Linked DNA regions of Cohaesibacter sp. ES.047. The protein of the gene in region 2 interacts with the protein of the main gene of each other region in a pairwise test. Links are inferred from orthologs where the notes say so. Each region holds a gene or a part of one and is shown on either strand. Other genes may lie near its edges. The genes, in order: dnaA and CPH65_RS20720.

What was found.
Region 1: the proteins of CPH65_RS20720 (region 2) and dnaA interact in binary tests that used the Escherichia coli proteins (3 or more experiments, as listed by UniProt). The link is inferred for Cohaesibacter sp. ES.047 from one-to-one orthologs.

What each region holds. Positions count from the first base shown.
Region 1 is NZ_LT907844.1:588,781-604,442, reverse strand. The notes cover bases 3,652-6,515. They hold dnaA (chromosomal replication initiator protein DnaA), read right to left. Parts: upstream 5,890-6,515; coding sequence 4,414-5,889; downstream 3,652-4,413. Other genes in these bases: CPH65_RS02615 (rhodanese-like domain-containing protein), read right to left, coding at 6,075-6,515; dnaN (DNA polymerase III subunit beta), read right to left, coding at 3,652-4,199. Also shown: gyrB (DNA topoisomerase (ATP-hydrolyzing) subunit B), read right to left, coding at 1-691; CPH65_RS02640 (cytochrome c), read right to left, coding at 857-1,306; L-alanine exporter AlaE, read right to left, coding at 1,322-1,729; DNA replication/repair protein RecF, read right to left, coding at 1,739-3,037; more of dnaN, read right to left, coding at 3,081-3,651; rpsT (30S ribosomal protein S20), read right to left, coding at 7,216-7,482; CPH65_RS02605 (enoyl-CoA hydratase), read right to left, coding at 7,803-8,576; CPH65_RS02600 (PRC-barrel domain-containing protein), read left to right, coding at 9,009-10,010; CPH65_RS02595 (host attachment family protein), read left to right, coding at 10,316-10,726; CPH65_RS02590 (IS481 family transposase), read left to right, coding at 10,776-11,726; CPH65_RS02585 (pyrimidine 5'-nucleotidase), read right to left, coding at 11,813-12,550; CPH65_RS02580 (ATP-binding protein), read left to right, coding at 12,807-14,366; CPH65_RS02575 (MmcQ/YjbR family DNA-binding protein), read left to right, coding at 14,363-14,743; CPH65_RS02570 (peroxiredoxin), read right to left, coding at 14,855-15,508; CPH65_RS02565 (hydrogen peroxide-inducible genes activator), read left to right, coding at 15,649-15,662. UniProt on the Escherichia coli protein: Plays an essential in the initiation and regulation of chromosomal replication. Binds in an ATP-dependent fashion to the origin of replication (oriC) to initiate formation of the DNA replication initiation complex once per cell cycle.
Region 2 is NZ_LT907844.1:4,528,046-4,543,842, reverse strand. What follows is about bases 12,799-15,797. They hold CPH65_RS20720 (replicative DNA helicase), read right to left. Parts: upstream 15,043-15,797; coding sequence 13,555-15,042; downstream 12,799-13,554. Other genes in these bases: rplI (50S ribosomal protein L9), read right to left, coding at 15,329-15,797; CPH65_RS20725 (YrhK family protein), read right to left, coding at 13,117-13,398; alr (alanine racemase), read right to left, coding at 12,799-12,986. In the rest of the region: cimA (citramalate synthase), read left to right, coding at 1-562; EamA family transporter RarD, read left to right, coding at 614-1,573; CPH65_RS20770 (TIGR00730 family Rossman fold protein), read right to left, coding at 1,630-2,241; CPH65_RS20765 (LysM peptidoglycan-binding domain-containing protein), read left to right, coding at 2,512-4,203; CPH65_RS20760 (helix-turn-helix transcriptional regulator), read left to right, coding at 4,394-4,837; CPH65_RS20755 (ABC transporter ATP-binding protein/permease), read left to right, coding at 4,906-6,834; CPH65_RS20750 (SDR family NAD(P)-dependent oxidoreductase), read right to left, coding at 6,978-7,730; purF (amidophosphoribosyltransferase), read right to left, coding at 7,784-9,307; CPH65_RS20740 (CvpA family protein), read right to left, coding at 9,590-10,195; DNA repair protein RadA, read right to left, coding at 10,327-11,733; more of alr, read right to left, coding at 11,808-12,798. UniProt on the Escherichia coli protein: The main replicative DNA helicase, it participates in initiation and elongation during chromosome replication. Travels ahead of the DNA replisome, separating dsDNA into templates for DNA synthesis.

The DNA.
Region 1 (15,662 bases), 3.9 Mb from region 2 along the record:
CACCATCGTAGAGCATCTCCTCGACAACCGTGTCCGCCCCGCGATTGTCCGTGAGCAGGATCCGCACCCCAGAGTTGAGGAAAGCAAGCTCGCGCAGCCGATGCTCAAGCGTTGCGAAGCTAAACTCGATATGGGTGAAGGTCTGGTTGCTGGGATAGAAAGTCACCTCGGTGCCCTGCTGTCCATTGGCCGGACCGACGATCCTGAGCGGGCTGACGGCGTCGCCATGCGCGAACTCGATCTCGTGCTCCAGATCATTGCGCCAGATGCGCAAGAGAAGCTTGGTCGAAAGCGCATTGACAACCGAGACACCCACGCCATGCAGGCCGCCCGAGACCTTGTAGCTGTTCTGGTCGAACTTGCCGCCAGCGTGCAGCTGGGTCATGATCACTTCGGCAGCCGAGACACCTTCTTCGTGATGGATATCGGTGGGGATGCCACGGCCATTGTCCGTAACCGTCACGGACCCGTCCGCATTGAGCGTCGCGGTGACCAGGTCAGCATGACCGGCGAGCGCCTCGTCAATGGCGTTGTCGACCACCTCATAGACCATGTGATGCAGGCCAGATCCGTCGTCAGTGTCCCCGATATACATCCCCGGGCGCTTGCGTACCGCGTCGAGACCTTTGAGGACTTTGATCGATTCTGCGCCATACTCAGCGCTGTCACTGTTATTCTCAATATCGCTCATGCGAATCAGTCATCCTTTGGCTTGAGCTAACCTCTCACTTATAATTGGTTTTTCGCCTTATTCAACTGAACTGGCGAGAGAGGAGAGGTGAAGTCGGGGCCTTCTGTGGAGAGTTATCCGCTCACGCAAAATTTGCGTCTGGTTTGGGGCTTTTTGGGGCAAAATTTAGCGGAATTTCGGCACCTTCTGCAGGCTTCTGATATAGGCCAAAATCTGCGCGGATTCAACCTGATTGAGCGCTTTCACGGGCTTCATCGGGCCATACTTCCAGTTGGTCTGCTCCACACCCTGAAAGATCGCCTTGACAAAGGCGCGATCACTGAGCTTGTCGGGCATGTAGAGCGGGTGAACGAGGGGGGGGGCGAAGCTGGTGCCACGCCCTTCGATGCCATGGCAACTCATGCAATTGGCGTTATAGAGACTTAGGCCGGTCCGCCGGATCTGATCGCCATCAAGTCCCTGTTTCAAGATCGGGCCATCGGCGTTGTGCCCGCCGATCTGGCTGATGTCTCCCCCACTGAAAATCAGCAGCAGAAGGGATGAGACGGACAGGAACAAAATCAGAAAGCTGTTTCTTGATCGGGCAAATTTCCAGCGTTTCCTGCGTCTGACCATGATCGTCTCGCCCCGTTACAATGCCGAAACGCCGGCGAGACGCCGGACGAGCTCAAGGAACAGACCGAACGGGCGACTGACCAGCAGCATCAACAGGATGGCTGATCCAATGGCGGTCAACGCCTCCTCAATGCTGGCTCCGGCGATGAAAAGCGTCGCTGCATAGACCGGGACCTGAAAGCTGATGAAGGCAAGTCCGTCGATCAACATGCGCATGGGTTCTGACCCGGGCAGCACCTTTCTAAAGCACCAATCGCGATAAAGGCCGTAGGGCCGCCCGGTGGCGACCATCACCGGCACCATGATGAGGCGCGTGATCAGCATTTGCTCAAGGCTGAGCTGGGCAATGTACAGCTCGACAAACCCTGCAAGGACGGTGAAGAACAGAATTGTGGCCAATGTGTCGGTGATTGTCGTTTTCATGGGCGGAGCTTATCCGATTGCGCCGGGATGTTCCATCCTAGTGATCGGAACCACGGTGCCCAGATCCACATGGAAGCGTTCGGCGCGATCCCCCAGCGGCTCGAAGACGGCATCATCGGTGCCCGTCACCCAGGCCTGACAGCCGAGCCGGTCCAGAAGATCGAACAGGGCCAGACGGCGGCTTTCATCAAGATGGGCTGCGACCTCGTCCAGAAGCACAAGCGGTGTGCGCCCGCATCTCTCGGCAACCAGATGCGCATGTGCCAATACGATCCCCAACAACAGCGCCTTCTGCTCACCGGTCGAACATTTGGCTGCGGGCATATCCTTGGGGCCGTGACGAACGATCAGGTCGGAGCGATGCGGCCCTTCAAGCGTGCGGCCTGCGCCGCGATCCCGGTTGCGCATCTGCGCCAGGATGCCGCGATAATGCTCTTCGCTCTCGATCGCCGGGCGCGAAAAAGCCTCGGCTTCCAGAATGCCTTCAAGCCCCACCAGAGCATTGGGAAAGGCCGATGACCCTTCGTTTGCATGCAGCAAATCAAGAGATCGGTTCAGGAGCGAAACCAATTCGGCCCTTGCGGTCGCGATGGCTGAGCCATATTCGGCCATCTGGGCCTCAATGCCATCAAGCCAAACCGTCTCGTGCGGGGCCTCTTCGAGCAGCCGATTGCGCTGGCGCATCGCTTTCTCGAACGCATTGACGCGGCTGCCATGGGTCTTGTCGATGGCCAGCACCATCCGGTCGAGCCACTTACGCCGCTCGGACGCTGCGCCCGTAAAATGGCTGTCCATCTGAGGGGTGAGCCAGATCACCGAAACATGGTCGCCAAGGCCTTCCGCCGATTTGCTCGGAGCGCCATTGATCCGGATGCGCCGTTGCATGGAGCCATCCGGGCTCGGTTGCAGGCCGGTTCCCAGTTTTGTCGGGCCAAAGGGCGTATCGATGGCAACGGAGACCGCCCAGCTGCCTGACGCCCCCTCGCGGGCGATGTCCGGATAGGCGACACGCCGGAGCCCGCGGCCCGGTGACAGAAAGGAAATGGCCTCAAGCAAATTGGTCTTGCCCGATCCGTTGGCTCCGGTCAGGACGACATGCCGACCAGTAAGGGCCAGCGACAGGGTGGGATAGTTGCGATAGTCGGTCAGGCTGACAGATCGAACCGAAACCCTGTCGACAGGCGCATCGTCCTGCGTCAGAAAGGCGGCGGCTGAAGGCGTATCTGTCATGCGTGCGAACCAGTCCCTGTCTGTTGCCTGCCTTGTGCGGCTTTGAGTCAAAAAGGGCATTTCCGAAGAAATGCCCATGGAAACGCTCCATCTGATCGTGATGTCGTCGGAGCGGATCCGATCACACGCGCATCGGCATCAGCACATAGAGCGTGTCATTGTCACCATAGTCCTGAATGAGGGTCGGCGAGCCGGAATCAGCCAGTCGGAATTGCGCGCTGTCGCTTTCCAGCTGGTTGGTGATGTCCAGCAGGTAACGGGCATTGAAGCCGATTTCCATCGGTTCGGAATCATACTCCACTGCCAGCTCGTCGGTTGCCGTGCCCGAATCGGGGTTGGAAACAGAGAGCACCAGACGGCCAGACTCGACACTCAGCTTGACCGCGCGGCCCCGTTCGTTGGACACGGTCGCCACACGATCAACCGCTTGGGCAAACAGGGCATTCTCGACCTTCATGGCCTTGTCGTTGCCTTTTGGGATGACCTTTTCATAGTCCGGGAAGGTGCCGTCGATCAGTTTGGACGTCAGCACGACCGGCCCGATCGTCAGGCGGATTTTGGATTCGGATAGCTCGACCGCAATGTTTGCTTCGGGGTCTTCAATCAGCTTCTGGACTTCCGAAACGGTCTTGCGCGGCACGATCACGCCGGGCATGCCAGCAGCCCCTGCCGGAGCGGGCAATTGAGCTTGTGCCAGACGGTGACCGTCCGTGGCCACAGCGCGCAACAGCTGGGTGCCGTCGACCTCAATGCTGTGCACATAGATGCCGTTGAGATAATAGCGCGTTTCCTCTGTCGAGATCGCGAACTGCGTGTGATCGATGAGTCGCTTGAGATCAAGCGCCTTGATCGTGAAGGTGTGGCTGAACTCTCCGGCCGTGATGTCGGGGAAGTCCGTTACCGGCAGGATCTGCAAGGTGAAATGCGACCGACCGGCGCTGATGGCAAGGGACGTCTGATCTTCGTTCGTCTCAAGAGTCACTTCCGAGCCGTCGGGCAATTTGCGAACGATGTCATAGAGCATGTGAGCCGGGACGGTGGTTGCGCCCCCTACTTCAACCATGGCCGGCGCTGTTTCCAGCACTTCCAGATCGAGGTCGGTTGCCTTGAAGACCAGATCTCCCCCTTCGGCTCTGAGGAGCACGTTGGAGAGGATCGGAATGGTATTCCGTCTCTCTACCACCCGATGGACATGGTTCAGCGACTTCAAAAGGGTTGCCCGCTCGAGAGTGACTTTCATATCCCTAAATTCCCTACTTCATTACAATCAATACGCGTTCCCGAACCAGATACCGGCAAGTGCGGGGACGCAACTTTGAACCGAATGGCCGGATATGGCAAGGGGATCGGCTCAATTACTGAGCCGATCCCCTCAAATTTCTCGCACTTATCAGCGCTATTTTTCGGTGCAGTCTCAAGGGATGCCTGAGGGCTGCTGCTGATGTGCCGATTTGCTACTCGGCGATGTTCCGCTTCAGCATCTCGATTTCCTGCTGCAGGGTATTGTCAGATCCTGCGAGCTCCTCGATCTTGCGCACGGCATGCAGAACCGTCGTGTGGTCGCGACCGCCAAACCGCCGACCGATTTCCGGCAGGGAGCGTGGCGTCAGCATCTTGGACAGATACATCGCGATCTGGCGCGGACGCACGATCGTGCGGGTCCGGCGAGAAGACAACAGGTCAGAGCGTGACACATTGTAATGCTTGGAAACAACGCGCTGGATATCCTCGATACGGATGCGGCGCGGCTCTTTCGAGCGGATCAGATCCTTCAGTGCCTGCTCGGCCATCTCCACCGAAATCGGAGCGCCGGTCAGTTGATTGTGTGCCATCAGGCGGTTGAAAGCACCATCAAGATCCCGTCCATTCGAGCGGATGATGCCGGCCACATGGTCAAGCACCAGCTCGGGAATGGCCAGATTCGGATCCCGGCGCGACGCCTGCTGGGCACGATCCGTGAGGATCGAGCGCCGCAGTTCCTTCTCAAGGGGCTGCAATTCGCTGACCAGACCACCGGCCAGACGCGAACGGACGCGTTCATCGAGGCTTTCCAGCTCGACCGGCGGGCGATCAGCCGCAACCACCACCTGACGGGCGCCGTCGATGAGGCTGTTGAGCGTGTGGCAGAATTCCTGCTGGATCGACTTGCCCTGCAGGAACTGCAGATCGTCGATCAGGAGAATATCGATGTCGCGCAATGTGTCCTTGAAGTCGAGAGCCGACTGGCTCTTGAGCGCCTGAACGAACGAATACATGAAGCGTTCAGCCGTCAGATAAAGCACCTTGGCCGACGGATTGGACTTTTTGGCTTCCCAAGCGATGGCCTGCAAAAGGTGTGTCTTGCCCAGACCGACAGACGCATGGATGAACAGCGGGTTAAAAGAAACCGGCTGGCCTGGCTGAGCCATGGCGACCTGTTTTGCTGCCGCATGTGCGAGGGTGTTGGACTGGCCCACAACGAAGGTTTCGAAGGTCAGACGCGGATCGAGCGGCGAGCCGCCCATATGATCATGATCGGAACTCATGGAGCTGCTGGCCTGCTGACGGGCAAAAGCACTTGAATGCTCGCCACCGTCCAGAGCCGGAGCCTGAGTTTTGGCCTGCGCAGGCTTGGGACGAACGGCGCCGCGCACGAACAAATCGATTCGGCGCACCTGCTCGCATTCCTCGCGCCAGAGCGACATCAGCAGTTCGCCATAATGAGACTGGATCCAGGATTTCAGAAACCGGGTCGAAACCGACAGGATAACCAGTCCGTTCTGTTCGTCTTCCAATTCAACGCTTGCGAACCAGCTTGAAAAGACATCTTCTCCGAGCTCTGCCTGCAACCGCTGTCTAACACGATCCCATTCTTCTTTGCCCACTTTCACCGAAGGCTCCTCTTGTCGGGAGGCAGCCTTAGGAAAAGCTTGATGAGCAGCCGCACCCATCTCCATATCAACATTTTCCTTTGTGGCCGTCTGCTGTGTTTTCATTTTTATTTACTAGCCCAATAGCCGCCAAAAAACAGCGGTTTTCCTTGACAAGCCGCAATCTCGGCGAAATTTTCCGCTCTCTCGATCACGACCAGGTTGCGTCTTTAAACGAAATTGTCGAAAGCGACAATTCGTATTCTTCAGAACTGCCGCCACGGAAGCCCTGCATGCTTCCAGCCGTTCTGCTGTCCCCGATGCAAGTTGACGTCCAAATCCCCCTCGAAGCCGGACGCAATATTGTAGCAGGGTCCCTGCCACCGCTCTGTCATCTCAATTGCCGCATTTTTCGATCGAACGCCTGACCGGCAAAGAAACAACAGGGCTGAATTCTGTTCTACACTTCGTTTGTGCAGTTCTGCCATGAGCTGATCGGCGAAATTCGCATTCACCTGCATTTGAGGATAGGAAATCCACTCGATCAGAAGCACGTCCCTTGCCGCATCCTCAAGCACAGGCACGCCGACATAGGACCATTCCGCATGGGTTCGCACATCAATGAGGACCGCGTTCGGGTCTTGGCACAACAGATCCCAGGCTTTGCTTACCTCAAGATCGCCAGCATACGATTCCGCATTCCGCAAAGACACACACTCCTTAGAGAATGATCCGCAAGGACCATCCTTTCAAAACTGAACACATGTTGCATTTGGGCAGAAATCACTCCTTCACCGCACAGGCGAAGAAGTCACATGAAACGCCAGCTCTTTCGACTTGCTGCCCACAAGTCCGCCCAGCAAAGAAACTCGCACTGGGCAGTGTTTCGAAAGGCCTTCGGGACTGGCTGCAACCGCTTTTCAAATGAGTATTCAGGACTTCATTTGTTGTGTTCTTTGCAAGCGCTTCCCGCGTGGCGCATCTGACCATACACAGCCTGAGATGGCCGTGCAAGCAGCCGACAAGCAGATTCTGCAGGGCTTCAAAGGGCAAGCAAATAAGCCAAAAATTTCACATTTGCTCTTGACCAAGCTATCCCGTTGCGACTCTTCAGATTCTGTCAGAAAACTGTCAAGTTAGCTCACAAAATGTCGGTTAAATTTTTTTTCGTCACGTTCCATATTGACCATCGCAGAATCGCATGCATCGGGGCACAACAAGCGCGGTCCTTTTTAACCTCTTGATATAAGGGGCAAAATTTAGAATCGATCAAAAGGAGAACATACCGGTTTCTGCTAAGCGATTCCCGGAAAAAGTGTGACAAAAACACGACACTCGGCAGAGGCAAGGCTCGCACGGTCGGAAAAAAAGCCCGGTCAAGCCGGGCCTTTTTCGACATGTCTGATCTTAGGCTGCGATTGCTTTCACGCGCTTGGACAGACGGGAGATTTTACGAGAAGCGGTGTTCTTGTGATAGACGCCCTTGGAGACGGCACGCATCATTTCGGACTGAGCCTTGCGAAGGGCTTCAGACGCTGCTGCCTGGTCTGCTGCTACAATCGCTTCTTCAACGACACGCAGAAGGCCGCGTACGCGGGTGCGGCGTGCTTTGTTGACAGCGGTTTTGCGCTCGATTGTACGGGTCGCCTTCTTGGCGGATACAGTATTGGCCATGGAGCCTGTTCCTTATTCACTCTTGCGCAGGCCATCATCGGCCCGCTTACGCCGCTACATCACATCAGCCCTCAAAGCTGTACAGGCCGGAAGGACGAGCAGCAATCCTGACAAAACGGGGTTGCGTTTTGCTTTTCTCGAAATACGGCGGTGTGATCAAACACTCTGAGTTCCGAACAAGACGGACCCGCCGATAGCAAAAGGCGGCATACAGATTGCCGCCCAATGGCTCGCGCTTATAGTCAAACTTTCACCGGGCGTCAACATGAAATGACTCCTGAAAGGCCCGAAACGGGCGCATTCAAGCGGTGTTGGTGCGACTATTTGTTCTGGAATTGAGCCTTGCGCTTGTCGACAAACGCGGCCATGCCTTCCTTCTGATCCTCGGTGGCAAACATCGAATGGAACAGCCGGCGCTCGAAGCGAAGGCCCTCAGCAAGGGTCGTCTCGTAGGCGCGATTGACGCTCTCCTTGGCCATCATGACGATTGGCAGAGAGAAATCGGCGATTTTCTTGGCGGTTTTCATCGCCTCTTCCACCAGATCATCAGCCGGTACGATCCGCGAGACAAGTCCGCAGCGTTCCGCTTCCTCGGCATCCATCATCCGTCCGGTCAGGCACATTTCCATGGCCTTGGACTTGCCGACAAAGCGGGTTAGCCGCTGCGAGCCACCAGCGCCGGGCATGACTCCGAGGGTAATTTCGGGCTGGCCGAACTTGGCTGTCTCTGCCGCCAGAATGAAATCGCACATCATGGCAAGTTCGCACCCACCACCCAATGCATAGCCGGCAACGGCTGCGATCACCGGCTTGCGGCATTTGGAAACGCGGTCCCATGGCGTGATGAAATCCTCAAGATAGGCTTCCATATAGTTCTTTGAGGCCATCTCCTTAATGTCGGCTCCGGCCGCGAAGGCCTTTTCCGAACCCGTGATTACAATCGCGCCAATCTTGTCGTCTGCTTCGAACTCGTCCAGAGCCTTGGAGACTTCGGCAATGAGTTCGGATGACAGGGCATTGAGCGCCTTGGGGCGATTCAGTCTGATCAAGCCAACGCCGTCATGACTTTCTACATTGATCGTTTCATAAGCCATCAAGTCCTCCTGGTGGCAGAACAGGGCAACAGGCCCTGTTTATTGAGGTCCCACGAACCTATGCCGCACTGCAAGAGACGGCAACCCGTAAAGGTGCGGAGTTCTGGATAGATCAGTCCGATTTTTCTCCTCACCAACCGCGTTGGCCAAAAATGAGGCCCCCGTTATGGCGCGGCATGATTAAAAAATTGCTCTGAAATATCTCGAAGAAACGGCTGGTCTTGATTATACGAATAACATTTTAAAAACAAATAGATAAATGAATTCCGCCAAGAGTTTGGAGTGCGTGGCTGGGGCGCTGGAAATGGAGAGGATGAGAAAAAAAACGGAACTCTTTTGCTAACCTGCCCATTGTCTAGGCAACTGAGACGCACGGTTGAAAGCCTGTGTTCAGGATAACTCAAGTCTTCAATCTAGAGAGGAGAGAGACCAATGAAACGCATTCTTGCAACCACCGCTATGGGCCTCATGCTCACCACCGCTGCCATGGCCGAAACCCCGATGGGCAGCTTCAATACGATCAACACCGTCGCCGAGAGTGACATCTTTGCATCCAACTTTATCGGCATGCGCATCTATTCTGCTCAGGATCAATATGACAGCTTCGATGAAAGCAGCACTGTTGCGGCAGGTGCCGAGACGGATTGGGACGATCTGGGTGAAGTCAATGACATTGTTCTCGACCGCAATGGCAGCGTGAAAGCAGTCGTGCTGGGCGTTGGCGGGTTCCTCGGCATTGGCGAGAAAGACGTCGCTGTCGATATGAACAGCATCAAGATGGTCAATGAAACGGATGATCCGGGCACCTTCTTCCTTGTTGTCAAAACCGACAAGGCGACCCTTGAAAATGCTCCAGAGTTCGAACGCCCAATGAATGACGTATCTGCGATGGGTGTGAGCGGCGCCGACATCGAGAAAACCATGCAGAATGGCAAGGAAACCGCCGAGAACAGTTACGAATCCATGAAGGATGACGTAAAGAGCGGTTACGAATCGGCCAAAGACAAGGTCTCCAAGACCATGGATGAAACGCAGGAGGGTCTGAACTCCGCGCTCAATCAAACCGGTGAGACCATGAAGAAGTCCTATGACGAGACTCGTAGCTTCTTTGTCGCACCCGAAGTTGAATTTGAAGGCTATGAAGTGGCCAGCAGCGATCAGATGACCGCTGATGATCTGACCGGCGCCCGCCTTTACAGCGCCAACGACGAAGATATCGGCGAAGTTGACCAACTGGTTCTGAACAAGAACGGCTCCATTGACAAAGCTGTTCTGGATGTCGGCGGCTTTCTGGGCGTCAACGAACACCGCATTGCGGTAAACATGGACGAACTGAGCGTTCTGCGCTCTTCGGAAAGTGGCATGGTACGGGTGTATATCAATGCTACCCAGGAGGAACTGGAAGCGCAGCCTGAGTACCAGCCTCAAATGTAATCGGATCCGTCCGATGGCTTACGCTGTCTCAGTTGGCAGTGTATGGCCGGATCGGTCATCCTAGATCAAGGTCGATCTGACAAAGACGCCCCGTTCGTATGCCGGACGGGGCGTCTTTTGTTTGGAAGACCCAACTTGATGCCAGATAAAGTGATGGTTTGGAGGAGAGCCGGAACAAAGCGCCTTTGTTCGCGTTGACTGAAGAGCGAGCTGTCCAGTTGGGATCCGTTTCAAATGAAAGGCTCGATGGAATTCATGACCAGGTCAAATGAAAGGCCCGGTCAAATCAAAAGGAAAGGGAAGCCATGATGAGATTGCCCAAGGAAACCACCGTCGTCGTCGCAACCGGCGAAAGTGCCAAATTCTTTGATGCCAACAGCAAGGTGGGCGAGGTCTCGCTGCGTTTCGACCACGATCTCACCCCCGGAGATCTGGCTGATCAGGGCCCGTCGGGAAAAATCCCTCCCGATATGGACGGCAAGGAATCCATGGAGGCGACCTTTTCGAAAATTCTGGCGTCTGACCTCTTTTCAAAGGTGCATGCAGGCAAGATCGAAAATCTGGTCCTGATTGCGGACCCTGAGACATTGGGTGAAATGCGCCCGTTGCTTCACAAAGAAGTGACCGATGCAATTGTTCTTGAATTGGACAAGACCCTGACCAATTCCCCCGTCAAGGACATCGAAAAGGCGATCAGCGCTGCCCTAGATGTTTGATCCCATGCTTTGATGGTGCACCTTTCTCATTTGAATGGAGGGAAGCACTATGGGCCAAGTTCTACACGGCAGCGCCACGACGACAGAGGCAGTCCGTCGAGCAATACAAAATAGTCAAGAGAGCCTGAGAGTGCTTTCCAAGCGATACGGCATCAATCAGAAAACGGTCGTCAAGTGGAAGACGCGCACCTCACAAGCGGACTTAAGAACCGGACCGAAGGAGCCACGTTCGACTGTGCTTTCGCGGCAAGAAGAAGCGACCATTGTCGCCTTCCGCAGGCATACCTTGTTGCCTCTCGACGACTGCCTTTATGCACTCCAGCCGACAATCCCGCATCTGACGCGCTCTTCACTGCACAGATGCCTGCAACGACACGGAGTTTCGCGACTACCGAGTGTCGAAGGCGACAAGCAGCCAAAGAAGCGTTTCAAGAGCTATCCGATCGGCTATTTCCATATCGATATTGCCCAGGTACAGACAGCTGAAGGCAAGCTCTATCTCTTTGTGGCTATTGACCGGACTTCCAAGTATGCCTTCGTTGAACTCTATACCAAGGCAGGAAAGATGAATGCTGCACAGTTCCTGCGCAATCTGGTCGCCACTGTGCCCTATACCATCCATACTGTTCTGACCGACAATGGCATCCAGTTCACCAATCGGTCTCGCGATCTCCATGAGTTCCAGCACATCTTTGACCGGGTCTGCACTGGAAACGGCATTGAACACCGCCTGACAAAAGTGAAGCACCCATGGACCAACGGTCAGGTCGAGAGGATGAACCGGACTATTAAGGATGCCACCGTCAAACGGTTCCATTACGACGATCACGAGCAACTCCAGAAGCATCTGGCTGTTTTCATAGATGCCTACAACTTCGCTAGACGATTGAAGACGCTAAGGGGCCTGACCCCATACGAATTTATCTGCAAAAAGTGGACAGAGGATCCGGAAAGATTCAAAATGAATCCGATCCATCAAATCCCGGGACCGAACACCTAGACTAGACCAGCACAACCGGCGAGCGGAGAAGCGCTCGCCGGAATTCAGCTTTAACGTTCCTGCACATAATGCCAGTGATAGGATGCTTAGGTTTGGGGCTTGCGGCCGATGGCATCAAGCACGTCATTGAGGAAGCTGCCCAGACTGTCCGTCACATAATCAACATGCGGCGATTCCTGCCCTTGCGCTTCCCAACTGTCGTGGAAGACCTCGCGGGTCTTGGACGGCACGATCAGCACCGTTTTCATGCCCATATCGAACGGCACGGCAAGATTGCGCGCCAGATCCTCGAACATTGCCGCCCGGTCAGGGTTGAGGCCCGTCTGCTTGAGCAGTCTTTCATAGGGCGCACGGTTGGGCTTGGGTTCAAGATCAGCCCAGACAATGTCGAATATATCCTCGAAATAATCCGTGATGCCGAGACGCTCGGCAACCTTGACGGCGTGTTCGCGCGTGCCGTTGGTATAGATATAGCGTTTGCCCGGAAGGGCGCTGATGGCCTGCGCCAATTCCACATCGGCAGTCACATGACTGTGGTCGATGTCATGCACATATTCGAGAAATTCGTCGGGCTTGATGTCATGCTCGATCATCAGACCGCGCAGGGTGGTGCCATGGTCCTTGTAGTAGCTCTTGCGCAGCACGGTGGCTTCATCCTCTGTAATGTCCAGAAGGCGCGAGACATAGGCACTCATCTTCACTTCCATCTGCTTGAACAGATCGACATGACGCGGATAGAGTGTGTTGTCGAGATCGAAAATCCAGCTGTCGACCTCGGTAAATTCCAGCAGTGACTTGTTGCCATAGGGCAATTGGTTGAGCATTCTGGCGTCCAAACTCATCTCGGTTATGCGTTGGTTTCCCACCACGAGACCCCTTTCGAAGGGGAAAAAGAAACGGGACAATCTCACAAAACTATGAACAAAGCATGTCTTGGAGCAATTTCGTGGAACCGGCAACGGCAAGCCTTGTCATAGGCAGCTTTGCCTCTTGCCAACATCCCTCAATCCGTACCATAGATAGAGGGACTGTAACAATTATCTATAGTTAGGCGTGCGCGGGACGCCTTGCAAGCAGGGCATGAGAGCCAAGGCTGAAAGCATGGACGACGAACGGCAGAAGGACAAGCAGCAAGACGGTTTGATCGCTGCCGATCTCAAACTCGATTCCGTCCCGTTCGCTCAACCGCCCGCGCTGGGGCTGTCGTCGAAGCTCTTGCTGCTGACCATCCTGTTTGTCATGATCAGCGAGATTCTGATCTTCGTACCCTCGATTTCCAAATTTCGGGTGGACTGGCTGACGCGCAAGCTGGAGCTGGCAGAAGTGGCAGCGCTCATCTACACCAGATCCTCCTCCGACCTGATGGATGCTGAACTTGAGAGCGAGTTGCTTGAGCGCCTCGATGTGCAGACCCTTGCCTTGCGGACCGAAGGACAGCGTCGCTTGCTGGCAATGGTCGACATGCCCGGCCAGATCGAACGCGATGATGACATACGCGCCATGACACCCGGTGAATCCATCCTTGCCGCCTTCGATACGCTGATGTTCGGCGAGGGGCGCACAATCCGCGTCACCGATCAAACCCGCGAGAACGGCGGCATTATAGAGCTGGTGTTTGACGAGACCCCCTTGCGGCAAGCGATGCTCTCCTTCTCGGTCAATATTCTTTTGCTCTCGCTGGTGATTTCCGTCATCACCGCAGGCCTTGTCTATCTCTCCCTTCGAGCCTTGCTCGTTCGCCCCATCGTTCGCCTGATGCGCAACATGGCCAATTTCACCTCGAACCCTGAGGATGCCAATGCCGTCATGCAGCCCTCAGGCCGCAAGGACGAGATCGGCATGACCGAGGCGCAGCTGTCGAACATGGAAATGATCCTCGCCAAGACTTTGCAAAAACAGAGACGGCTTGCCGATCTGGGGCTTGCTGTTTCCAAGATCAATCACGACTTGCGCAACATTCTCGCCTCGGCACAGCTGTTCTCCGATCGCCTGTCCATGCTGGAAGATCCCACCGTTCAGCGCGTTGTGCCCAAGATCATGGGAGCGCTGGATCGGGCTGTCGACTATTCCAGTGCCGTCATGTCCTATGGCAAGGCTCAGGAAGCACCACCGGAAAAGCGGTTGCTGACCTTGCATCAGGTCTGCGACGAGGTCGCCGATTTTCTCGATCTGAATGAGAATTGCCGGGTCGAATATCTCAACCACGTGCCAGAGACCTTTGAGGTTTATGCCGATCCGGGCCAACTCTTTCGCGTCTTGATGAACCTCTGCCGCAATGCCGTGCAGGTGATGCAGAATGATGTCGAGGGAGCGGTTGTCTGCCGTCTGGAGCTCAGCGCTCGCAAGGCTGGCAACGAAGCCGTGATCGAAGTGAGCGACACCGGGCCGGGCGTGCCGGAGATCGCGCGGGAAACGCTGTTCAAGCCTTTTCAGGGATCGGTGCGAAAGGGAGGAACCGGCCTTGGCCTTGCCATCTCCGCCGAGATCGTTCGTGCCCATGGCGGCACCATTCGGCTTCTTGATCGCAGTCCCGGTGCCCATTTCGAGATCCGACTGCCTGAAGGTACGAAACCCGGCCTTACCACGGGCAAGGGGGCCGGAACGGATCGCCTCAGAACGCCGGACACCGAAACATCATGACGCGCGCAGAGTTCGACGCCTATTGCGGGGCCATGACAGGCACGACCAATGTCATTCAATGGGGCAATGCCTCTGTCTGGAAGATCGGAGGCAAGATTTTTGCGATCTGTTCGAACTGGGGCTCCAAGGCAGAAACTGGTCACGATGACGATGGCCCGCGCTTCAGCTTCAAATGCTCTGATCTGGCGTTTGAACTTCTGCCCGATCAGGAGGGCATCGTGCCCGCACCCTATCTGGCCCGTGCCAAATGGGTCCAGCTTCAGACACCCGATGCCATGAGTGATGAAGATCTGAAACTCCATCTCGACAAGGCTTACGAGATCATCGCGCGTAAATTGACAGCAAAGCACCGCAAGGAGCTGCGGCTGGATTTCTAGCGGACACCGCCAATCATCGCCGTTCAATGCCGGACAGTGATCCGGCCAGAATGGATCCGGATCACTAAGGTTCGTCATGCCGCATCGTGTTGTGCGGTATGGATCAGACGATCAGATGGCCTTTTTGGAGAAATACCAGTCCACGGTCTCATAGCCTTCCGAGGCGCGCTGTTCTGCTGCTTCGGCTGTTGCGGGCGGCGGAACGATGACCTTATCACCGGGCTGCCAGGCCTCGGGCATGGCGCAGGAATGGGTATCCGCCGTTTGCAACGCTGTGACCAGCCGGAGGAACTCGGCAATTGACCGACCACAGGTCTGCGGATAGTAAACCATCGCCCGCAGGATGCCCTTGGGATCTATGATGAAGGTCGCGCGCACAGCAGACGTATCCGAAGCGCCCGGCTGGATCATGCCGTAGGCGTTGGCCACCTCCATCGACAGGTCGGCAATGATCGGGAACTTGATGTCGACACCGAAATTCTCCTTGATCGAGCGGATCCACGCAATGTGTGCGTAATGGCTGTCGATGGAAAGGCCGAGCAATTCGGTGTTTAGCGCGGCAAATTCGTCTTGAAGCTTGGCGAAGGCCATGAATTCGGTGGTGCAAACCGGGGTGAAATCCGCCGGATGCGAGAACAGGATCAGCCACTTGCCTTCATAATCGGATAGGCTTTTCTGGCCTGCAGTGGTCGGGGCATTGAAGTCCGGTGCTCTTTCGTTCAGGCGCGGAAAAGCGGGGTTGTTGAGGGTTGGCGCGTCGGTCATGTCAAAACTCCTTGGGTCAAACTGGGTCAAACTGCTTCATTATGGCAAAGCGTCTCTTGCATTGACCTGACCATACCTGTGCGGTATTTATTAGTGAAACGAGTTATTTCTTAAATAATAATCGGAAAATTCGATTGATGATGCCAACCCTGCG
Region 2 (15,797 bases):
TCTGCTTGATGAATTGCGGCGCATGGGAATTGAGGTCGACAAGAGTGATCCGCGCCTGCCAGACCTTCTGTCCATCGTCAAGGAACGCGAGGCGAATGGCTACACCTATGAGGGGGCCGGAGCGTCTCTGGAATTGCTCGCGCGTCGTCATTTGGGCCATGTGCCGAGCTATTTCGAAGTTGAGAGTTTCCGCGTTGGCGTGGAGCGGCGCTTTGATTCGAGCGGCGATCTGGTCACCCAGTCTGAAGCGGTCGTGAAGCTCGTCATTGATGGGGTGCGCAAAATGTCCGTCGCCGAAGGGCAGGGCCCGGTCAACGCGCTCGACCTTGCCTTGCGCAAGGATCTGGGGCCGTTGCAGGACAAGATACGGAACCTTGAGCTGATAGACTACAAGGTGCGTATCCTCAATGGTGGCACGAGCGCAATCACGCGTGTTCTCATCGAAAGTCGCGACGGCCATGGGCATCGCTGGTTTACAGTTGGGGTTTCCGAGAATATCGTGGATGCTTCCTTCCAGGCTTTGGTGGATTCCATCACCTATAAGCTTTTCAAATACCCCTGATAAAGTGCCGTTGCTGGAGCGTGTTGTTCAGCGGGCCGGAATTGAAGCGCCATGAGCCAAGACCCCATCAATCTGGGCGGAACCGCGTCCGCTCTCTCAGCTGATTCTACCAAGGAGACGCGCAACGGTCTGTTCTTTGCGCTTGCTGCCTATGGCTCATGGGGCTTGTTCCCACTGTATTTTTCGCTTCTGGCCGAAGTTCCGTCCGTGGAAGTGGTCGCCAACCGGATCGTCTGGTCGTTGGCCATGATGACGATCTGGTTTTTGCTGCTCGGTCGCTGGAGAGAGGTCTGGTCTGCGCTACGTCAACCCAAGGTGTTCGGCATTCTCGCGCTGACAGGATTTCTGATCAGCGGCAATTGGCTCACCTATGTGTGGGCAGTCGGCCATGGCCGGGCAACAGAGGCAAGCCTTGGCTACTACATCGTGCCTCTGGTCAATGTGGCGACCGGGTATCTGCTTTTATCAGAGCGTCCCTCGCGGTTGCAGCTCGTGGCCATTGTCATTGCGTTCCTCGCCATTGCCCTGCAGATAATTCTGTTGGGGACGATACCGATTGTTTCACTGCTGCTGGCCTTTACATTCGGCAGCTATGGATATCTGCGCAAGATTGTTCCGGTTGGAGCCAATCTGGGGCTGTTGATCGAGTTGATCATCGTTGCGCCCTTCGCGCTTGTCTATGTTGTTTATCTGCAATCGTCAGGGTTGGGACATCTCAGCCTTTCAGATCCGATGATCAGCGTTCTCATTCTGATAACCGGGATTCTGACGGCCTTTCCCCTGATCTGGTTTTCCATGGCGGCGCGGCGGCTCAGGATGTCGACAATCGGAATCATGCAATATCTCAACCCGACGCTTCAGTTCCTCGTGGCGGTGTTCTTGCTCAACGAGACTGTGCCAGCGGGCAAATTGGTTACCTTTGGTCTCATCTGGCTGTCGGTGTTGATCTATTCCTATGACGCCTATCGGAGCAGACGCAGGGAACCGCGCCCGCCGGCTTTGCAGGTTTAAAATGTGGAAAAGTCGAACGTCCCGACCGGCCTGCGGCGAGCCCTTTGAAAGTCTTTCTAGAAGCGGTTGAGATCGGGTGCATCGGTGGATTGCGATAGCAGATCATCCGGCAAATCCTTGCAGGCCTCGATCAGCAGGGGAACGATCTCTTCGGGATCGGATGTGGAGAGGAACGAAACATCCATGCCACTGCGGATGAAGTCCTCTTCGCGCATATGGTCCAGAAGGCTTATCAGGGGATCCCAGAAGGCATTGATATTGGCCAGCAGAACCGGCTTCTTGTGTTGTCCCAATTGCGCCCATGTGAGCATTTCGACAAGCTCTTCAAGGGTGCCTATGCCGCCGGGCAGTGCCACAAATGCCTGAGCATATTCAAACATCTTGCGTTTGCGCTCATGCATGTCCTCGGTGATGATCAGCTCCTGCACCTCGTCCAGCATCGCCTCGCGTTCCTGCAGAAAAGATGGTATGATGCCTGTCACTTGGCCACCATGATCGAGCACGCTTTTCGCGGTAATGCCCATCAGGCCGATTGAGCCGCCGCCATAGACAAGGTCGATAGAGTTGCGGGCCATGGAGCGTCCGAGCACCTTGGCAGCGTTGGAGTAGGCGGGGTCAATGCCGGCGCCGGATCCGCAGTATACGCAAATTTTTTTCAGTAAAGCCATGTTCGTTCTGTTGCGTTCGGTTCAAAATGGGTTGCGCCAGTAAAGGCAATTAGCCGCGCAGCCTTGCTCGAATCCTTAAAAAAGGCTACCTGTCTGTAGGATAAGAATAAAATTCTTCGATTCCGCGGCGTGTGTGGGTATGCAATCGTGACTGGCCTTTGAAAAAACAGCAAGAAAAATCATGCGAAGAGAGAAAATCTTCATGCATGAACCTGTTGGAAAAGACTGATGCTCAACCCCGGGATGGCTAAACAGAAGTGTGACTGAAGCATGAAATCTGCAGCTCCTTTTCTTGCCCTAGGTGGTGGTGTTATCGCCGTCGTTGTCGGCATCTTTGTATTCGGTGACCAATTGGGGATTGGTGCAAAAGATCCTCAGCCGAAGGCCCCTGTGGCAACGGTAAGTAAAACCAATCTACCCACCGAGCCGGCCAATTCGGCACCCCAAAAAACCGATGATACTGCTGAAAATGCTGCCGAGCCTCAATCTGAACCACCGGTTTTGGACGAAAGCACGACCGATGTCGCGAGCCTTTCCAAAACCGATGAGATGTCCAGCGAACCAGCGGCGGAGCCGGTTGCTGCTGCGCCCAGCGATCAAGGCAACGCGGTTGGGATTCCCGATGGCGGATCCGTTTCAAGCCCCGATGCAACCGAAGAAGTAAGCGACGCGGCAACGGGTACACAGCCCAGCTTTGATATCGTGCGTGTTGAGCAGGATGGTCAAACTCTCGTTGCTGGCAAGGCAAGCCCGGGGTGGACGGTTGAGCTCAAGAATGGCGACATGGTTCTGTCACAGGCCGAGGCGGATGCCAATGGCGACTGGGTGATGATGCTTGAAAAACCGCTCGAGCAGGGTGTGTCCGATCTGTCGCTTGCTGCGAAATCCGCAGATGGCGGTAAAACTATTGTATCGGAAAGCAATGTGACGGTGGCCATGCCCGAGGAAAGCAAGGGTGAATTGCTTGTCCTTGAGACAAAGCCGGGTGAGGCCTCTCGCGTGCTCTCCAATGTTGTAGAACCTGACGAGGATCCGTCCAAACCTATTGAAGTGGCCAAGGTGGAAAAGACCACGGACACTGACAACGAAGGGACTGCACCTGTCGCCAAAGAGGCACCTGCCCAGACAGAACAGACAGAACAGACAGAGCAGACGGTTGCTTCCGATGCAGACAGCACAGGAACGGCCGAAAGCGGTTCGGAAGGCACTGCGGCAACGAATGCGCCAGCAGCGGAGGCAAAGCCTAAGGCTGAGCCGACCGAAGTTGCCAAGGTTGAAGAGCCCAAGGCTCAGTCAGAAGAGACCCCAGCGCCGGCTTTACCATCTATGGTTTCCATCGAAGCGGTTGAAATCGAAGGTGACACCCTGTTTGTTGCCGGTGCGGCGGAACCTGCCGGATCTGTGGTTCGCCTCTATGTCGACAACCAGTCCATTTCGGACAGTCGTAGCGGCGTGACGGGTCGGTTCCTGTTTGATGGCGAGCTTGATCTGGAGGTTGGTGATCATCAGGCGCGTGTCGATCTCATTGATCCTGTCACCGGTGCTGTTACCAAGCGTGCGGAAGTGTCCTTCTCCAAGGCGGCGCCTGAGGCGATCGTGTCGGCGTCTGCCGAAAGCAATGCCGATGTTGAGAAGGATCAGGCACAGAGCAGTGTTAGCGACGATACAGCCAAGTCGATGAGTGCTGATGCCGAGTTGGCCGACGTCAAGACGCGCAAGGTCATCATCAGACGCGGTGACAATCTTTGGCAGATTGCGCGCCGGGTTTATGGTGCGGGCATTCGGTATTCGACGATTTTTGACAACAATGTCGATCAGATCCGCGATCCCAACTGGATCTATCCCGGACAGGTTTTCAAGTTGCCGCAGGGCGAGGACGGTTGGGATAACAATTTTGATGCGGTCGAGTCGCCCGATGAGAGCGATAAGTCCGCGATGCTCGATCAGGATGCCGCCGAGTAAAGGCGCGCCTGAGTGACGAGCGGACCGTCGTCCACTCGTTTCGTTCAACAGTCAAGAATTCAAACGGCCCGGAGAGTGATTTTCGGGCCGTTCGGGTTTTTGTTTCATCGTATTTTTTCGATGAAACCTTGCAAAGTGATCCCGGATCCCTTATTCATCGTACAAACACGATAGATGAGATGAGGGAGAGATGGGCGAAAGAAACGGCTGCTGCGATCAGAATCCGGTGGATCAAGTCACCATCGATCTGGCGGATGTGAGCGTCAGTGCAGCTGAAGACACAGCGCATCATGGCCCAGGACCGAAAGGGCATCAGAAGTGCTGTGATCATTTCGATCCTTTGGCCCGCGGGTTCAAGGCCCTTGGCCATCCCGCCCGCCTGATGATCCTCCAGAAGCTCAGCTCTCAGAACAGCCATTGCTGTGGCGATATCTGCTCTACCCTGCCGTTGGCGCAGTCGACCGTTTCCCAGCATCTCAAGGTGCTCAGGGAATGCGGTTTCATTCATTTGGAAACCGCCGGGCAGCAGAGTCGTTACAAAGTCGATTTTGATCGACTGGACCAGTTTTTCGGCGCCAACAGCGCTTTCTTCAAGGGGCTCCACGATCGGAGCCTCAAAAACCATGCAGATTAATCCCAATGGCTGATCGATGCCTATGACCATGCGTCGATTGCCGGGGAAGACCTCAGGACCAAGTCATAATGAGAAGTTCTAGATATGCCAGTGAGCCTTACGTGCGCACTGGAGCGTCGGTTGACGCGGAAGCCTCGTCGCTTCAAACCCTGCGCAATCTTTGGCCCTACATCTGGCCCTCAGATCGGGCAGACCTCAAAAAACGCGTTGCTTTTGCTCTAAGCGCCCTGTTTCTGGGCAAGTTGATCAATGTTCTGACGCCCTATGCCTTCAAATGGGCGACGGATGCCCTGTCAGATCCCGCTGCGCCTGATGGCGTGGGCCCCGTGGGCTGGCTTAGTGTGCCGATCATGCTTGTGGCCGCCTATGGCCTGGGCCGGATCATGAATGTGGGCTTTGATCAGCTCAGGGATGGCCTGTTTGCACGGGTCGGGCAGCATGCGGTGCGCAATCTTTCCAACAAGACCTTCCGCCACATGCACAACCTGTCTCTCAGGTTCCATTTGCAGCGGCGCACGGGCGGGCTGTCTCGGATCATCGAGCGCGGGACGCGCGGCATCGAAGGGGTGGTGCGTCACACCATTCTGCATGCCGTTCCCACCTTGTTGCAGTTCGTGATGATGTCTGCCGTCATCGCCTTCCAGTTCGATGTGATCTATCTGGTAATCGTCGTGACCATGGTGGCGCTCTATGTCGCCTTCACTGTGCGGGTAACGGCCTGGCGCATCGACATCCGCCGCCAGATGAATGAATCCGACAATGACGCCAACTCAAAGACCGTCGACAGTCTGCTCAACTTCGAAACCGTGAAGTATTTCGGCAACGAAGAGCGCGAAGCGCATCGCTTTGACCAGTCGATGAAGGTCTATGAGAAAACCGCAATCAGCACCTGGGTGTCGCTGACGTGGTTGAACTTTGGCCAGATCGCTATTTTCTCGACGGGTATGGCGCTGTGCATGGCGCTGTCGGCCCATGCGGTGATGACCGGAACGCAGACGGTCGGTGATTTCGTGCTGATCAATGCGCTGTTGATGCAGCTTGCCATTCCGCTCAACTTCTTCGGCTCCATGCATCGCGAGATCAAGCAGGGGCTGGTGGATCTGGAATCCATGTTCGAGCTGATGCGCGAAGCGCCCGAGGTGACGGACAAGGACGATGCCAAGCCGCTTGACGTTAAAGGCGGGACCGTCCGGTTTGATGACGTGCATTTCGCTTATGATGCCAACAGGCCGATTCTCAAGGGGATCAGTTTCGAAGTGCCAGCGGGCAAGTCGGTCGCGATTGTCGGGCCGTCCGGGGCAGGTAAATCGACGATATCGCGCCTTTTGTTCCGCTTTTATGATGTGACGAGTGGGTCCATCACGATTGATGGACAGGATCTGCGCGATATAGAGCAGCACAGCCTGCGTCAGAATGTGGGCATGGTTCCGCAGGACACGGTCCTGTTCAACGAAACCATCGCCTACAACATCGGCTATGGGCGTCCTGATGCCAGCCGTGAGGAGATTGTCGAAGCGGCTCGCATGGCGCAGGTGTCCGATTTCATCGCGCGCCTTCCCGCCGGGTTCGATACCGAGGTTGGGGAGCGGGGGCTGAAGCTGTCAGGCGGCGAGAAGCAGCGCGTGGCCATTGCCCGGACCATCCTCAAGGCTCCGCCGATCCTCGTTCTCGACGAGGCAACGTCGGCGCTCGATAGCCATACCGAACAGGAAATTCAGACGGCGCTGGATAAGGTGTCACAAAACCGGACGACGGTGGTGATCGCTCACCGATTGTCGACGGTGATCGGGGCGGATGAAATCATCGTGCTTGAGGATGGAGGCATTCGCGAGCGCGGACGTCACGCCGAACTTCTGGAACAGAAGGGACTTTATGCCTCGATGTGGGATCGTCAGCGCGAGGCCAGCGAAGCCGAGGAGCGGCTGCGCAAGGCGGTCGAGAGTGATCGCTCCGGTTACCTGCCCGGTCGCGGTGCTGAACTAGAAGTCGCCGAATAGGTTATGGAACATATTTTGAAAGCCCCATTAAGACAGACTCTTAATGGGGCTTCTTTAGAGATTGATTCGGGATTATTTCGGCTCAATGCCAGCTGTTGGCTCGCGGGTGCAACTCTTGCGAGTCGCGCGAGACAGCGTTTGGGCTAGTCGATTACCGGGCTGCCGTAATCTTTCCAACTCTTGGAGGGGAAATCATACATGCGGCCGCTGTCGCTGCATTCTGGCAAGAGGCAATCGAGGATATAGGGTGCAAGTTCGCTGGGATGCGGCAGGGTCATCGGATCTTCGCCCGGCATTGCCTTGGCGCGCATGCCTGTACGAACAGGCCCCGGATTGAAGCAGTTCACGCCAACGCTGGTCTTTTCGGTTTCTCCGGCATAGGTCCGTACGAGCGCTTCAAGGCCAGCCTTGGAGACCGAATAGACGCCCCAGAAAGGTTTGCATTTATGGGGGGCACCGGAGGTCATGAAGAGCGCACGACCCGCATCTGACTGACGCAGCAGCGGGTCAAGCGAACGAATGAGCCGCCAGTTGGCGGTGAGATTGACACCAAGCACCTTGTCCCAATCCTTCACCGGATCGAGATGTCCGATGGGCGTGACCGCGCCAAGAAGACCGGCATTGCCGAACAGGATATCGAGCTTGCCCCAGCGTTCAAAGATTGCCGCGCCCAGACGATCAATGGCGTCGTAGTCCATCAGATCACACGGAACGAGGGTGGCCGAGCCACCCATTTTCTGGATCTCGTCATCCAGTTCTTCCAGTGCTCCAACGGTCTTGGCAATGGCGATCACGTGTGCGCCTTCGCGCGCCAGAGCAAGGGCCGCGTGCCAGCCTATCCCGCGAGAGGCACCTGTGACGACGGCCAGACGATCCTTGAGGCGTTGTTCGGTCATGTGCTTGGGTCCTTCCCTTATCTCTTCAAGTCTGTGCCAACGCGGCACCGGCCCTAGTCCTTGAGAAGGCCCGGTGCGCGATGATTTTCTTCGCCCTCGAAATCAACCAGATCTGTCGGATAGTCGCCGGTAAAGCAATGATCCGTGAACTGGGGGGCATCGGGATTGCGGCGGTCAAAGCCGCAGGCGCGATAGACACCATCAATCGAGACAAAGCCCAGAGAATCCGCTCCGATATATTTGCGCATGCTTTCCAAGTTCATCTGGGCGGCGAGCAGTTTCTTGCGGTCGGGCGTGTCGATGCCATAAAAGTCCGAATGGGTGATCGGCGGGCTGGCCAGCAGCATATGCACTTCCTTGGCGCCAGCATCGCGCATCATCTGAACAATCTTGGATGAAGTCGTGCCGCGCACCAGACTGTCGTCGACCAGCACGATGCGCTTGCCTTCGACCTGAGAGCGGTTGGCGGAGTGCTTGAGACGGACCCCGAGGGCCCTGATCTGCTGGGTCGGCTCGATGAAGGTTCGTCCCACATAGTGGTTGCGGACGATGCCCAATTCGAACGGGATGCCGATTTCCTGCGCATAGCCAAGAGCGGCAGGCACACCGGAATCGGGCACGGGCACGACCACGTCCACATCGAGCGGACATTCCTTGGCCAGTTCGGCACCCAGCGATTTGCGCACTTCATAGACGGAGCGACCGGCGATGAAGGAATCGGGCCGGGAGAAATAGATATATTCAAAGATATCCAGCCGTGCGGGGCGTTCAGCGAAAGGATGGAAGCTTCGAATGCCGTCTTCCTTGGTGCAAACGATGACTTCGCCGTTCTTGACCTCGCGCACGAATTTCGCACCGATCATGTCAAGAGCACAGGTCTCTGAGGCAAACACGGGTGAGCCGTTCAAATCACCAAGCACAAGCGGACGGATGCCCAGCGGGTCGCGGGCACCAATCAGTTTCTTGCGCGTCAGGGCAACCAGAGCATAGCCGCCTTCCATCTGCCGGATGGCGTCGATGAAGCGGTCGATGATGTCGGATTCGCGGCTCTTGGCAATCAGCTGGAGAACGACCTCGGAGTCCGATGTGGACTGGAAAATCGCGCCGCGCTTGATCAGCGAGCGGCGCAGGGTCATGGCATTGGTAAACTGGCCATTGTGGGCAACGGCGATGCCGCCCCCTTCGAGCTCAGCAAACAGAGGCTGGACATTCCGAAGGCCAGCGCCGCCTGCGGTCGAGTAGCGGTTGTGACCGATCGAGACGTTGCCGGGCAGGCGCTCAAGCACGTCCGAATTGGAGAAATTATCACCCACGAGGCCAAAACGGCGTTCAAGATGGAAATGCTCGCCATCATATGTGGCGATGCCGGCAGCCTCCTGACCGCGGTGCTGCAGCGCATGCAGGCCCAGAGCGGTGAGGGCGGCGGCATCATCCGCGCCAACAATACCGAACACGCCACATTCCTCGTGCAGCGTATCTCCTTCGCCGTTCCAGTCGTCGTCTTGATGAAGCTCAGAGGAGGAACCTGATTCCGACGCGCAGAGCGCAGCGGAGGCCGAGCTGTCGTCTTCAATCATTGAGAAGTCTTGAGACGTGGGGTTTTGTCTCTGTTCAGACATGGGCGAGAAGTCCTTCAAAAACCCGACTGCTCCGATCGAATAGGGGAACCCGAGGGATGTCGTGGTGTCATTTGATCTTCTGATGAGAGCACCAATTGCGCTTTTGAGCGCAAAATGGATGCACTGATCTACAAACGAAGAATGGCGGGACATACCCGCCAATTCCATGGAGTGTTCCTACCATACCCATGCGGCTTCGTCAGCTACGCAAATGTATAGAAGGGCGATTCATTGCAACGTTTATTGCTTTGCCGTGGTGCTGGCAATCTCGCCGATGGCATCGCGTTCGTCGTTCGAATAGCTGGCTTCCTCGTTCGGAGGCGTGCCTTCGCGCTGCTGGCGGATCTTTTCCATCAGCTGTTCCTGAGGATCTTCGGGCAACAGACTGATCAGCTTGTCTCCCATTTCATTGAGAAATGGCTTGGACTTGGCCTGAGCAACCCAGTTGGGCTGCTTGTCCTCTGGAACGAACCAGTTGAAGAAGATCAGGGCGACGGCCATCAGGATCGCGCCGCGCAAGGCACCAAAAACGAAGCCCAGCGTCCGGTCAAGGGCGCCAATGCGGCTGTCCAGCACGAAGTCGGAAATCTGGATGGTGATGAAGGACACCACGATGAGTGTGATGAGAAAGATCCCCAAAGCCGTTGCGGCCTGAGCAACAAGGGGTTGCGTCAAGTAGGGGGTGACCATCGGCAGAACCACGTCGAAAAGCTTCAGCGTTGCGAACGCGGCCGCAACCCAGGCGCCGATCGCAAGGACTTCACGCACGAAGCCGCGAATCATGGCGAGGAAAGCCGAAATCAGCAAGACGACAAGTAAAATGACATCTAGGAGTTCGATGGGCATCAGAAATCGATCCTGTTATCTGGCCTGGACTGCAAAAGCTCTTTAACACCTGCATACGAAAAACTGCAAGTGCCGCTTTGCCCCTCTATAGGGTGCGAAGTTGGCAAGAGCAAGGTTTTTTGCACCTGTTATCAATCCTCAGGATTGTCTGTGGGATTGAGGTTCGAGCCGACGGCGATCCGTGCAACCAAATCGGTGAGGCCTTCAAGCCCTGAGAGTTCGAGTTCAGGTGTTTTGACGGATTTGAGCACCCCTTCGGGAACAACGGCACTCGAAAAGCCCAATTTGGCTGATTCCTTGATGCGCGTTGGCGCATGGGAGACTGGTCTGATCGCTCCGGACAGGCTGATCTCGCCGAAATAGACCGCTTCGGATGGCAAGGCCACGCCAGCAAGAGACGAGACCAAAGCTGCGGCAACTGCTAGATCTGCTGCCGGTTCGCTGATCTTCATGCCGCCTGCGACATTGAGATAGACGTCATGGCCAGACAGGCGCACCCCGCAATGGGCGTCCAAGACAGCAAGGATCATGGATAGGCGGCTTGTGTCCCAGCCAACCACAGCGCGACGCGGTGTTCCCAGAGGTGACTGGGCGACAAGCGCCTGAATTTCCACCAGAAGCGGGCGGGAGCCTTCCATGCCGGCAAAGACCGCTGCACCCGGCGCAGAAAGATTGCGTTCGCCCAAAAACATGGCCGATGGATTGGCAACCTGACTGAGGCCGCCGCCTGTCATCTCGAACACGCCGATTTCGTCGGTGGGACCGAAGCGGTTCTTGATGGCGCGCAGGATGCGGAACTGATGGCCGGAGTCGCCTTCAAACTGGAGCACACCATCGACCATATGTTCCACAACGCGTGGCCCGGCAATCTGTCCATCCTTCGTGACGTGCCCCACAAGGATCACCGCTGCGCCGGTCTGCTTGGCATATCGGATCATGGCCTGTGCGGATGCCCGCACCTGCGTGACCGTTCCCGGTGCGCTGTCGGCGCTGTCGGTCCACAGGGTCTGGATCGAATCAATGATCACCATTTCAGGGGGCGGGCCTGCGGTGAGGGTGGCCAGAATGTCTTCGACGCTCGTCTCGGCCGCAAGTTCCACAGTCTCTTTGGCAAGGCCAAGACGGGCGGCGCGAAGGCGAACCTGATCGATGGCTTCCTCGCCGGAGATATACACCACGCGGTGGCCGCGTTTGGTCAGTGCAGCCGATGCCTGAATGAGCAGGGTGGACTTGCCGATCCCCGGATCTCCGCCCAGCAGGAGAACCGATCCCTTGACGAAGCCTCCGCCGGTGACGCGATCCAGTTCGGCGACGTTGGTTGTGATTCGGGGGGCGGGCTGCTCCTGGCCGGACAGGGAGACAAGCTCGACAATTCGGCCGCTCTTGCCGCGGACGGTCTTGGGGGAGCCGCCGATGCCGGCGCCTTCCTTTTCTTCCATGATCGAGTTCCACTCGCCGCACGCCTCGCAGCGGCCAGCCCAGCGATTGGTAACTGCACCGCAAGTTTGACAGACGAAAGTGGATTTGGAGCGCGCCATTGGGAGGGGCTTTCTGAGCATCTGGCTCGTTGCATCAAGGGATGCTGCGCCATCGAATCGGAACCGGTTTATCTTTATAGATAGCGACGCAGACTACGCAAGCCAAGGCTGGTCAGAAGCTCATAGCCGATGGTGCCGGCAATTGCAGCCACTTCGTCGATGGGCATGTGAGGGCCGAACAGCTCAACCCAGCTTCCGCGCTTCACTGCGTCTTCCGGTATGTCAGTGACGTCGATGATCGTCAGGTCCATGGTCACGCGCCCGATGATCGGGGCCTCATAGCCCTCGATATAGACGCGCGCGCCCTTGCGCTTGTCGCTGCTGGAGCCGGTGCGCAGATAGCCGTCGGCATATCCCATGTTGATGATTGCAAGGCGACTGTCCCGCTTGGTGACTTCACTCGCGCCGTAGCTCACCGATTGTCCCTTAGGGACGTGGCGGGTGGAGAGGACGCGACTGTTCAGGGTCACCACGGTCTGCATGGGATTGGGGCGGTTGCTGGTCGCCAGACCGCCATAAAGCGCGATGCCGGGGCGGGTCAGGTCGAAATGATAGTCGGGGCCCAAAAACACACCGGCCGAGTTGGCGAGCGAGGCAGGAATGTCGGGGAAGAGGGCGCGGATGGCGCGAAAACGGTCAAGCAGCGTGCTGTTCAGCGGATGGTGCGGATCATCGGCGCAGGCCAGATGGCTCATGATGAGTGTCGGGGTGAAGGGGGGCGGTTGCGTTGTCCATGCGTCGGACAATTTGTGGGCCGCCTTCTTGCTCAGCCCCAGCCTGTTCATCCCGGTGTCGAAATGCAGTCCGCAGGGCAATGCCTCGCCAATTGATCTGCAATAGCGGGACCACAGGTCGATCTCCTCGTAGCAGCCAAGCACCGGGCGAACCCGGTGCGTATGGTAGTAGGACATGGTGGCGTCCGTATCATCGCCAACGAGGCCATTGAGCGCATAAAGGGTGGCGTCGGGCAGGGTGCTGCGGGCACGGGCGCCTTCCTGAGGATGGGCAACGAAGAAGGTTCGGCATCCGGCTTGCCACAGGGTCTTTGCCGCTTCTTCCAGCCCGGTGCCGTAGGCGTCAGCCTTGATGACAGCGGAGCATTCGGCCTCGCCGCTCTTTTCGACCAAATCGGCGTAATTGATCTCAAGCGCACCAAGATCGATGGTCAACAGACTGCCGGCAATGGCCGCATCACCAGCAGACAGATGTTTCACATGTGGGGCAAGGCGGGAGGAGATTGGATCCTGCGTCATGTGATTTCGACTTTCCGGCTCGGGCAGCTTTAGCTGTCTTGCGCTTTGGTCAGCACAAGGCCTTTGGGGTATCAAGGAAACCAGAGCATCTTCCGATTATTGAGACGGCTTGGTATGAGCGAAAGGGGCTTCAGTCACTGGTGTTGTCTGCCAGATCGTCTCGGTCGCCCACAACCAGATAATGCACTTCTCGGGCAAAGCGCAAGGATGGTTTCACAGCAAACAGCACCGAGCCGATCAGAAAACACCATGTGCCGGGGATTAGCCAGCTATGGTAGAAGAACATCACCGAGCCAATGATAAACAGCAGGGCCGCGCCTAAATCCACCAGAGAATAGGCCAACTCGTAGACTGCATAGATCTGTGTGTGCTGTCTAGATCGGTTGGGGGCATCGTGTTGAAAGATTTTCATGACTAGGCCCTCTAAAGACGGGATCGCAGGGTGATGCTGATTGCCAACCCGCAATCGGACTTGATACGGGTTCGCGCCATGCAAGCATATTGCGATTGAGGCAGCAAGGCGTTGATGCGCCCTGTCCCTTTAAAAGGGTGGCATCACGAGGCGCGCCTATTCGTAATTATCGGGCAGATAGTCTTCGCGTGCGAGATCGGAGAAGCGGGTGAATTCACGCTGGAAGGCGACAGGAACGGCACCTGTCGGGCCGTGACGCTGCTTGGCGATGAGAATTTCGGCCTTGCCCATGGCTCGGTCCATTTCGGACTGCCATGTGAAGTGCTCCTCGGTTCCCGGCTTGGGTTCTAGACGTTCGAGATAATATTCCTCGCGATAGATGAACATCACAACGTCGGCGTCCTGCTCGATGGAGCCGGATTCACGAAGGTCGGCGAGCTGCGGTCGTTTGTCGTCGCGGGACTCGACCTGACGGGAAAGCTGAGACAAGGCGATGACCGGAACGGCCAGTTCCTTGGCGAGGGCCTTGAGCCCGGTGGTGATCTCGGTGATCTCTTGCACGCGGCCCTGCGAGGCCTTGGACGAAGAGCCACTCAACAGCTGCAGATAGTCAATGATCAAAAGATCGAGGCCCTTCTGGCGCTTCAGCCGTCTGGCGCGCGCGGCAAGCTGGGCAATGGAAATGCCACCGGTCTGGTCGATGTGCAGTGGGGTGATCTGCATTTCCTGCGCCTTGTGGGCGATGCGGGAAAACTCTTCCTGATCCACCTTGCCTCGGCGAATCTTTTCCGACGACACCATGGCCTGTTCGGCGATGACACGGGTGGCGAGCTGTTCGGCACTCATTTCGAGCGAGAAGAAGCCAACGACGCCGCCGTTCATCGTCTTCATGGAGCCGTCGGGCTGTTCCTCGGCCTTATACGCACTTGCCACGTTGTAGGCGATGTTGGTGACCAGAGAGGTCTTGCCCATGGCGGGACGGGCGGCGAGGATGATCAAATCCGAATGCTGCAGGCCACCCATCTTCTGATCGAGATCCTTAAGGCCGGTGGAGATGCCCGACAGTTGGCCGTCTCGCTTGTAGGCGGCCTCCGCCATTTCAATTGCTTCGGTTGCCGCTGCGGCAAAGGAGACAAAGCCGCCGTTTGATCCGCCGGTTTCAGCCAGTTCGAACAGACGCTTTTCTGCATCCTCGATCTGGGCCCGCGGCGGGGTGTCAATGGGTGCATCGAAGGCGACATTGACCACATCGGTGCCGATGTCGATGAGGTTGCGCCGAGTCGCAAGATCCATGATCAGGAGGCCGAAATCCTCGGCGTTGATGATCGAGGTTGCTTGCGAGGCAAGGCGCAGCAGATAGATGTCGATGGGGGTGTCTGCGACCATGTGGTCGGCTGGGAAAAAGGTTTTCAGCGTCACCGGCGAGGCGATCTTGCCAGCCCGAATGAGCTGGGCCGTCTTCTCGAAAATCTCGCGCAAATTGGGATCATAGAAATGGTGCGGCTTGAGAAAGGCCTCGACGCGATCATAGGTCTGGTTGTTGACCAAAATCGCGCCCAACAGCTGCTGTTCCGCTTCCAGATTGTGCGGTGCTTGACGCGCGGCAACAGAGTCCGCGCTATCGCGTTTTGCAGCAATTTCCATGTTCATCCTCATTTCAACGTGATGAACAAGATAGTCACAGGATGCACTGGAATTGAAGCGCAGTGATTGCAATTCACGGCAATCAACAGCGGAAAGTTTTTTTCTTTTTCTTTCGCTGGACTCTGTTGCCGTATTCGAGTCCTTGGCGAGAGAATCGCTCGCCCGGAAAAGGCCAGATAACCGGGGCGAGTCGTGCAAAAGAAAAGGCCCGGAACAACAGCTCCGGACCTTGATGCTTCAGGCTCTGCATTGGCTCAGCCTTGCAGATTTGAACGCGATAGATCGCTTATTTTTCTTCTTCTTCTGCAGCGTCTTCTTCAGCAACGTCTTCGGCTGCGTCGTCAGAGGCTTCTTCGCCTTCGATTTCCTCGAGCAGTTCTTCGTCAAGCTCGAGATCCTCTTCGAATTCGAAGCCAGCATCACGCTCGGTCAGGGTCAGATCTTCACCAGCAGACTGACGGTCGGCTTCGTCCTGAGAACGAGCGACGTTGGCGGTCACGATGAGATCGACTTCAGGGTGCAGAATCACGGTTACATCGTGCATGCCGATAGTTTTGATCGGGCGATCCAGAGAAATCTGGTTGCGGGAGAAGGAGACACCATCTGCAGTCAGGGCGTCGGCCAGATCGCGGGTGGAAACGGAGCCGTAAAGCTGGCCGGTTTCGGAGGCCGCACGAATGACGGTGATGGTCTTGGCGCCAATGCGTTCCTTGAGAGTTTCTGCTTCGGAGCGTGCTTCCAGGTTGCGGGCTTCC